2 regions of the Enterococcus sp. AZ109 genome follow, and region 2 is predicted to be linked to the other one. Evidence: predicted binding sites of a transcription regulator. Region 2 holds the regulator's gene; the other holds the start of a gene.

Region 1 (4,756 bases), 790 kb from region 2:
CAAAAATTTAGGAGGATTATTATGGACGAAAAATTACAGGAATTACTGGATAAAAAAGAAATTGAAGAGTTGCAATATAAGTATGCACACGGTGTTGACCGTAAAGATTTTGAGCTGTTTGCTTCCTGTTTCACAGAGGTTATTTCAACGGATTTATCTAGCTATATGCCTGACCTAAAATTTACCGAAATGACTATTCCTGAATGGGTCGATATGGTTAAAAAATTAATTGGGCATACGAAAGCTACGCAGCATCAAATGACTAATATGCTAATTGACATCAATGGTGATACAGCAACTGCCAAAATTGCCTTACGGGCGCAACACTACGTTCCAAATGATTTTGGAGACAATTTCTTAGAATGCGGCTGTCATTATGATAACCAATATACGAAAGTAAATGGTAAGTGGAAAATTAGTGGTGTCAAGGTAACCTTTGATTTTTGGGATGGAAATCAGTATGTTCTTTCTCAATCTACTCAACAAGTACCTGACTAAAGAAAGTTGATGGGACAAAAATAGAGTAGAAGCTTTGAACGTATTCTGCTCTATTTTATCCAATCTATTGAAAAGGAGCATATGATTTGTTTGATTTAACCAACCAGATTGCCGTGGTTACCGGAGCATCCGGTGGATTAGGGAGACAATTTGCTTTAGCCTTAGCAAGACAAGGGGCAACTATTGCGATCTTAGCTAGAAGAAAAGAAAAAATGGTGCAGGTTGCTCAAGAAATTCAAGCGTTGGGAGTAGAATGCTTACCCATTACTTGTGATGTTACTAAACTAGCTGAAGTAGAAAAAGCTGCCGAAATGGTCATTGAAAAATATGGAAAAGTAGACATCCTCATAAATAATGCGGGTGGAGGAGCGAATGCACCTTTAGCTGAAATGACAGATGAAATGTGGCAGCATACCATTGATATTGACCTCACAGCGGTCTTTCGCTGCACTAAAATATTTGGACAGCATATGCTAAAAGCAAATTATGGGCGCATCATCAATATTTCTTCAATCATGGGAATGGTAGGAAGCAGCCAATTATCGGTAAGTGGCTACCAAGCTGCTAAAGCTGGAGTACTGAACTTTACCAGAGCAGCAGCAGCTGAATGGGCAAAATCAGGAATTACAGTGAACGCATTATGTCCGGGCTTCTTTCCTTCTGAAACAATTAATGAAGCGTATTTAAAGACATTAGAGCCGATAATCATTTCTAATACACCGATGGAAAGAGCTGGAAGAACGGGTGAATTGGATACAGCTATTTTGTTTTTAGCTGCGAAAGAATCCAGTTATGTAACTGGAATCGTCCTGCCGGTTGACGGTGGTTGGACTGCAATATAAGTGAAAAAGATCGCTTGAATAGTACCGATTATTGAGTTAAATAAAGGACTGGAGGGAATTATTCGTGGAAGAAGAATTAAGGAAACTGATTGAAGAAGATAAAATCAGGAAATTACAATACCGCTATGCCCGGGGTGTTGATATGCATGATTATGAATTATTGAGAAGTTGTTTTGCAGATACGATTGAGGTGGATTTTACTGATTATCTACCTGAAGCTAAATACAATAATTTGCCGGCCGAAAAATGGGTAGAAATGGTTCGTCAGTTGACAGAAACGATGGATGCTACACAACATACTATGACCAACATCGATGCAGAATTCAACGGGGATACAGCTAAAGCGGTTGTTTATTTAAGAGCTATGCATTATTTACCCAATAATCGAGGGGAAAATCATGCCGAATGTGGTGGGTACTACGAGAACACATACGAAAAGATAGCGGGTGAATGGAAAATAAAATCCATGAAACTAACCTATAGTTTTTGGCTGGGAAATCAATATGTAGCTACCATTAGTTCTCAAAAATAAAAGGAGAAAAAGTATGGATAAATTGCAGGAATTAGTCGCCATTGAAGAAATAAAACAAGTAAAAGCTAAATATTGGCGCTTAATTGACACTAAGGATTTTGATCAACTAAATACAGTTTTTACAGACGATGCAGTCTTTGACTCAGTGGAGGCAACGTATGATCCTGTTCTTGGACAAATGCCAGGAACCCAACCCGCTGAGATTTGGGAAACGAGACAAGGTATTGTGGAAGGAGTAAAGCAATCCATGCCTCCAGAAATGCAAAGTGTCCATATGGGTCATATACCCGAAGTGACAATTCTAGCTGAAAATAAGGCAACAGGCATCTTTCCCTTCAATGACCGAATTAAAATTCCTAATGGCTTGAGCTTCAATGGTTTTGGCTATTACCATGAGGAATATGAAAAAGATGATACGGGTTGGAAGATTAAAAGGAGTATCATTAAGCGATTACGTGTAGTTTTTGACGAATAGAAAAATAATCTGACAGAAGTTAAAGCATCCAGACGTAGCGTAAATCTCAAAACGAAAGTAAGCCAGAGGCGTTTAAACCCGCTTTTGGCTTATTTTTTTCGTTTGAAATACAACGGACAGTTCAATATAAAAAAAGTAGTTTGTTCCTCTTTACAAAAACAAACATACGTTCGTATAATGGTGTTGTAGAGATTGGAGCGATTAGTATGTATGAAACGGACTTAATCTTTGATATTAGAAAGGAACCCAGCCGAGACGTTTTGTGCCTGGACTGTATTAGTTTTTATGCCAGTGTCGAATGCATCGAACGAGGACTCAATCCTTTGGAAGCAAAATTGGTGGTAATGTCTTACCCTTCCGATGATCCGGCTTTACGCGGCAGCGGCTTGATTCTTGCCTCATCAAGGATGGCAAAAAAAGCTTATAACATCAGCAATGTTAGTCGAGCACGGGATTTGCCTTTTCCTTATCCACCAGATTTAACGGTTGCGGCACCTCGGATGCTGTTGTACATGAAAAAAAATCAAGAAATCAACAACATTTACAAAAAATATGCTGATGAAGCCAACCATCATGTCTATTCGGTGGATGAAAGCTTTTTAGATGTAACAAATTCAATCAAACTTTTCGGTTGTCAAAATGCGTATGAGTTGGCGTTGAAAATCCAAGAAGATGTTCGCAAGAGTACCGGTATTTACGTGACGATTGGGATAGGCGATAATCCCTTGTTAGCAAAATTAGCCTTAGATAATGCTGCCAAGCATACCAAAGACATGATCGCAGAATGGCGGTATGAAGATGTGCCGAACACACTTTGGAAGATAAAAAACATCACTGATTTTTGGGGAATCGGCAATAAAACGGCGATCCGACTCAATCGACTGGGGATTGAATCGGTTTACGATTTAGCTCATACAAACTATTACGTTCTCAAAGAGTACCTTGGAGTTATGGGAGCTCAGTTATATGCACACAGCTGGGGGATTGATCGCTCGTTTTTAGGGGATTCAGTTCAGCCTGTCTCCAAATCGATTGGAAATAGTCAAGTTTTGGACAAAGATTATACGTATCGCAGTGAAATTGAAATCGTTCTTTTAGAGATGGCTGACCAGGTAGCCACACGCCTCAGAAGAAGCGGTGCTAAAGCGCAAGTTGTCAGTCTGTTTTGTGGGTACAGTATTGGCTATCTCGATAAGGAGGGAAAACGGGGCTTTCATCAACAAATGAAGGTACCAGCAACAAATTCGTCTAAGGAAATCAACCAATATTTGCGGCAAATTTTCGACAAGCAGTATAAATATCAAGACATTCGTACTATCGGTGTAAATACAGGGGGCCTAATTTATACTGATGCGCTCCAACTAAATTTATTTGAAGATATCGAGGAACAAGTCGATCGAGCAAAGCTTGAACATGTGGTGGATACCATTCGTGATAAGTTTGGCTTTAAATCGATCGTTCATGCCGTAAGTCTGCTGGAAGGTGGTCGAGCGATTGCTCGTTCTTCATTAATTGCTGGTCACGCTGGAGGGATGGCGGGAATTGAAAGTGGTGAATCACATGGTTAAGCGTACTGAGAAAAAATTTAGCGACTACAACGATTATCACGATAGAGGATTTATGAAGTGGGTTACAGCTTTCGCAATGGATGAACTAATCAAAAGTATTGAACGCAACAAGGCAGAAGCGTTAAAAGATATTCCCCTCCTTCCACAAATGAGTCAGCAAGAAATCGATGAAGCTTTAACCGAAGCTTTTAACTTCAAAAAGCCTGTTTCTGTCCAATTAAATCGCAAAGACAAGTTCGGTCGGCAAACTGAATCGGTTCTGGGAGAGTTCAAAGGCTACTTGCGCGACGAAGAGCTGATGATTGGTGACGAATGGATTTTGTGGGATGAGATCCGTCATATTCACGTAGTTTACGACGAAAAGTGGTTCAATGTTGAATTGTTTAAGCGAGACCAAAAAAAAGCAGAAATGGACTATTACCAGAAAGAACGTGATCCATTTGAAATTTCCGAAGAAAAAGAGATTCGTTACTCGTTAGAATCAGACCTATCTTTTATAAATGATTTTGACCAAACAGCAAACTGGATTGAATAAGAGGAGGTATAATTATGTGCGGACGAATCAAGTTGACACTTCAAGAAGAAAAAGATTTACAAGCAATTATTAGAAACGTAGAAAAGAATGGTTATCAGTATAAACAAGAAGAAATTTTTCCTTCAGATGAAGCAGCGGTGTTAATTAATGACGGAACCAATAAAGTGAAAGCCATCAGCATGGTCTGGGGTTTCAAGATACCTAAGAAGAAGCAACTCTTGATTAATGCCCGTTCAGAGACCGTCCTAGAAAAGCCGCGCTTTGCGCAAGCCTTCAAAGAAAATCGTTGTGTCTTTCTTTCCACAG
Region 2 (4,756 bases):
GGCGTAGCGTTTAAACTAGCTACTGCCTTACTGGAAGAACCACCATTAGAACTTTTAGATTTGGCTTGTATCGGAACAGTGGCTGATTTAGTTTCAATGACTGGTGAAAATCGAACCATTGTTCAACTGGGTTTAGAAATTATGAAACAAAATCAGCGCATGGGTCTGAACCATTTGTTGAAGGTTAGTGGAGTGGATGTGCAAAAACTAGACGAAGTTAGTATTGGTTTTAGCATCGGACCTCGTTTAAATGCGATTGGACGCTTGGGCGATCCTAATCCTGCGATTGAGCTGATGACGACCTTTGATGATCAGTTAGCACATGATCTAGCAGAGCAATTAGATAAGATTAACAATGAACGCAAAGCCATTGTCCAGCAAATTACCCAAGAAGCAATGACCATGTTAGAGGAAGACTCTCCGGTTCAAGTGTTGGCCAAAGAAGGTTGGAATCCTGGAGTTCTAGGGATTGTCGCTGGGAATGTTTTAAAACAAACCGGACACCCTGCCATTGTTCTAGCGATTAATGAAGAAGGGATAGCCAAAGGGTCTGGGCGTAGTAGTGAAGCTTTGGATATGTATGGTATGTTGACAACAATGCGGGAGTATTTCACCCATTTTGGTGGACACGAAGCAGCTATCGGTGTCACTTTACCTAGTGAAAACCTTATTGAGTTGAAGCAGCAGATCGCCTTATACATCCAAGAAAGGCAAATTGACTTATTGCAAGGGGCTAGTTTGGCAATTGACGAAGAGCTTTCATTAGCTGAAGTAAATTTGGCTTTTGCTGAAGAGTTGAAGCAATTAGCACCTTTTGGAACGGATAATCCGGCTCCGCATTTCTTAGTGGAAGAAACAAAGGTGGCTCAGATCAAAGCAATTGGAGCTGATCAGCAGCATGTGAAATTCATGCTAACAAACGGCAACCAGCAGGTAGATGTGATCGGCTTTGGCTTTGGTGCAAAGCTAGAAGAGTTACAGCAGGAAAGCACACGTTTTGTCGGAGATTTGGAGATTAATGAGTGGAACGGTCAGAAGAAAGTTCAGTTGAAGCTTTTAGATTTTGCTACAGAGGGACTTCAGGTCATCGATCGACGCGCCAAGCATAGTTGGAACCAGCCGCTTGAGACAGCTAGTACACTCTATCTTGCTTTTCAAGAAAAAAGCCGAGATGTATTAACGGATACTTTGCAACATCAAGTACAAGTTTACAACAAAGATCACTTGACTGAATATGCAGAGTATCGCCAACTAGTAGTAGTGGATTGTCCTAGTGATAAAGAACTAATTAAATCTATAATAAGCAACAGTAGCTTTGAGCGGGTTTATCTTTTCTTGTACAGTGCAGATGAAGCCTATTTAAATGGAATGCCGAATCGTGAACAATTCAAACAGCTCTATCAATTCTGTCTCAAGCAAAAACGTCTGGATATTCGTTATAAGTTGAAAAATATCTCGAATTTCTTAAGAATATCTGAAAAATTATTAGTCTTCATGATTCGCGTGTTTTCTGAATTGAAATTTGTTACAATAGATGACGGTGTTTTGGAAATTGTTGAAAACCCACAAAATCAAGCAATTGAAGAGAGTCGCGGCTACAAAGAACGAATGAAACAAATTGAGAGCGAAGAATTTTTACTAATGAGTGACATTCAAACGATAAGAAATTGGCTGAAAAGCTAGGAGGAAATACAAGATGGATTTAAAAGATTATATTGCTAGCATACCTGATTACCCGCAAAAAGGGATTGTCTTTCGTGACATTTCACCTTTAATGGCTGACGGAGATGCTTACCGTGAAGCTACCAGACAAATTGTTGAATACGCTAGCCAAAAGCAAATCGACATGGTGGTCGGACCTGAAGCACGCGGTTTTATTGTTGGTTGTCCAGTCGCTTTTGAATTGGGTGTAGGTTTTGCTCCGGTTCGTAAACCGAACAAATTGCCAAGAGCGACCATTGATGTAGAGTATGAAAAAGAATATGGGACAGACATACTATCAATTCACAAAGATGCTATCCAACCGGGTCAACGTGTATTAGTTACGGATGATCTATTAGCAACTGGTGGTACTGTAAAGGCAACTATCGATTTAGTTGAAAAATTAGGTGGAATTGTAGTTGGCTGTGCTTTCTTGATTGAACTAGATGAACTTCATGGTCGTGATAAAATCGAAAGCTATGATATCTTAACTTTAATGGATTATTAACATTCATTGAAATAAAAAAGGACTTGAAAATCAGAAACGATTTTCAAGTCCTTTTTCTTATGCAGATTTGTGGTAGTGATGGTCATAATAATCGTAGTAATCATAAGAATCTATATAGTAAACCTCTTCAGTCATCTCATCGTCGTAGTCTTCTTCATAATAGTAGGCTTCTTGTTCATATTGTTGTGCATATTTTTTCTCATCCCAAAGCATATACCAAACGATGAACAATCCGGAGAAGACAACAATAGTAGCCAGCGATCCAAGCTTACCAATCACTAATCCAAGTAACAAAAATCCAATAATTAAGCCAAATCTTCTTACTGCTTTCATAAATAATCCACCCCTAATAAAATATACGAACAAATGTTTGTATAAGTATTATACGAATGTTTGTTCGATTTGTAAAGAAAAAAATTAATCGGAAAAAATTTCCCGATTAATAGATGTGATTCCGATACAAACCAACAACTTTACCTAAGATAGAAACATTGTCTAATATAATTGGTTCCATCTGATCATTTTCTGGCTGTAGACGAATGAAGTCTGTCTCATGGAAAAATCTTTTACAGGTCGCTTCATTCTCATCTGTCATGGCAATGACAATCTCACCATTGACAGCAGTCGCTTGTTTTCGAACAATTACGTGATCACCATCGTAGATACCCGCATTAATCATACTTTCACCGCGAATAGTTAGCATGAACAGACTGCCTTCTTCACTAGCCAAGTCTGGTGGTACTGGGAAAAAGTCTGAAGCTTCTTCAACAGCCAAAATTGGTTCACCAGCAGTGACGATTCCAAGCATCGGAATGACTTGGGGCTGAACACCAATTTTTTCCAGACCATCTAAGGTCAGTTCAATAGCCCGAGGTTTAGTAGGATCTCGTAAAATTAAGCCTTTTTTTTCTAAGCGTGCTAAGTGTCCATGAACAGTAGAAGTAGAAGAAAGATTCACTGCTTCTCCAATTTCACGAACAGTTGGTGGATAGCCTTTATTTTCAACGCGTTCATGAATGAAACGCAGAACTTCTAATTGTTTTGTTTCAGTTCGTTTTGCCAATGCTCACACCTTCTTTTCTTTTTTTTCAGTTTAGCATATTTTTTTTGATAAATCAAACAAGCGTTCGCTTTCTTTTGCTTTTTTATCGGCGTCATTTTGTTGTATAATGGAGAGCGGAAGCGAGGTGCACAAAATGATTTCAGATGAAAAGATTGCGCGAATTAATGAATTAGCAAAAAAGAAAAAAACTGAAGGGTTAAATAAAGCAGAACTGCACGAGCAGAAAGTTTTGCGTGAAGAATACCTGTCTTCTTTTCGCAGCGGCATGCGCCATCACATTGAAGGAATGAAAATCGTTGATCCGGATGGCAAAGATGTAACCCCTGAAAAACTAAAGGATATTCAAAAGAAAAAAGGGCTTCATAATCGAAAATAATGTGAATATTCCATTTTTCAATTGAAATAAGAAAATAAATCGGTTACAATGGATGTGGAATAAAAGTATTTATCACCAAAAAGGAGGACGTATTATTTTGTTTGATAAAATTGATCAGTTAGGTGTTAACACGATCCGCACGTTAAGTATTGAGGCGATTCAAAAAGCCAATTCTGGTCATCCAGGATTGCCAATGGGAGCGGCACCTATGGCTTACGCCCTATGGACAAAACACTTGAACGTGAATCCAGCGACTTCATTAAGCTGGCCAAACCGCGATCGTTTCATCTTATCTGCCGGTCATGGTTCAGCAATGTTGTACAGCTTGTTACATTTAGCGGGCTATCAAGTTACAATTGACGACTTGAAAAACTTCCGTCAGTGGGAAAGTAAAACACCTGGACACCCAGAATTCCAACATACTGATGGCGTAGAAGCAACTACTGGCCCATTAGGTCAAGGAATCTCAATGGCTGTAGGTATGGCGATGGCTGAAGCTCATTTAGCGGCTACTTACAACCGTGATAGCTTCAATGTAATGGATCATTACACTTATACTATCGTTGGTGATGGAGACTTAATGGAAGGCGTTTCTCAAGAAGCTAGCTCGATGGCTGGACATATGAAACTTGGAAAATTAGTTGTCCTATATGATTCAAATGATATTTCTTTAGATGGTCCAACAAATAAAGCCTTCACTGAAAACGTGGGTGCTCGCTATGAAGCATATGGCTGGCAACATATTTTAGTGGAAGACGGCAATGATTTAGAAGCCATCAGCAAAGCAATTGAAGAAGCCAAAGCAGAAACCGAAAAACCTACCTTAATTGAAATTAAAACAGTGATCGGCTTCGGTTCTCCAAAAGAAGGTACTTCTGCTGTTCACGGAGCACCAATCGGAGATGACGGCATTAAAGCAGCTAAAGCTGTCTATGGCTGGGAATATCCTGATTTCACAGTGCCAGAAGAAGTAGCAGAACGTTTCAAAGCAGATATGCTAGACAAGGGTGCGGAAGTTGAAGGACAATGGAATGAAATGTTCAAAAACTACGAAAACGCCCATCCAGAGTTAGCAAAACAATTTAAAGATGCATTTGCTGGCAAATTA

What was found. The regulator LexA, encoded in region 2, represses DNA repair genes until DNA is damaged. The targets are predictions, from matches to a motif close to CNAACANNTGTTNG.
Region 1: a site for LexA is predicted at 2,507-2,520, ahead of IGI42_RS05030 (Y-family DNA polymerase). Genes of this name have one in related genera too.

Annotation. Positions count from the first base shown of each region.
Region 1 covers NZ_JBIOSF010000001.1:1,037,340-1,042,095, reverse strand. The annotation lists gene IGI42_RS05050 (nuclear transport factor 2 family protein) at 22-498, shown strand; gene IGI42_RS05045 (SDR family NAD(P)-dependent oxidoreductase) at 585-1,340, shown strand; gene IGI42_RS05040 (nuclear transport factor 2 family protein) at 1,405-1,872, shown strand; gene IGI42_RS05035 (nuclear transport factor 2 family protein) at 1,886-2,347, shown strand; gene IGI42_RS05030 (Y-family DNA polymerase) at 2,554-3,915, shown strand; gene IGI42_RS05025 (hypothetical protein) at 3,908-4,450, shown strand; gene IGI42_RS05020 (SOS response-associated peptidase) at 4,465-4,756, shown strand, end outside.
Region 2 covers NZ_JBIOSF010000001.1:250,861-255,616, forward strand. The annotation lists gene recJ (single-stranded-DNA-specific exonuclease RecJ) at 1-1,683, shown strand, start outside; gene IGI42_RS01195 (adenine phosphoribosyltransferase) at 1,697-2,209, shown strand; gene IGI42_RS01200 (hypothetical protein) at 2,267-2,542, opposite strand; gene lexA (transcriptional repressor LexA) at 2,649-3,272, opposite strand; gene IGI42_RS01210 (DUF896 family protein) at 3,406-3,648, shown strand; gene tkt (transketolase) at 3,746-4,756, shown strand, end outside.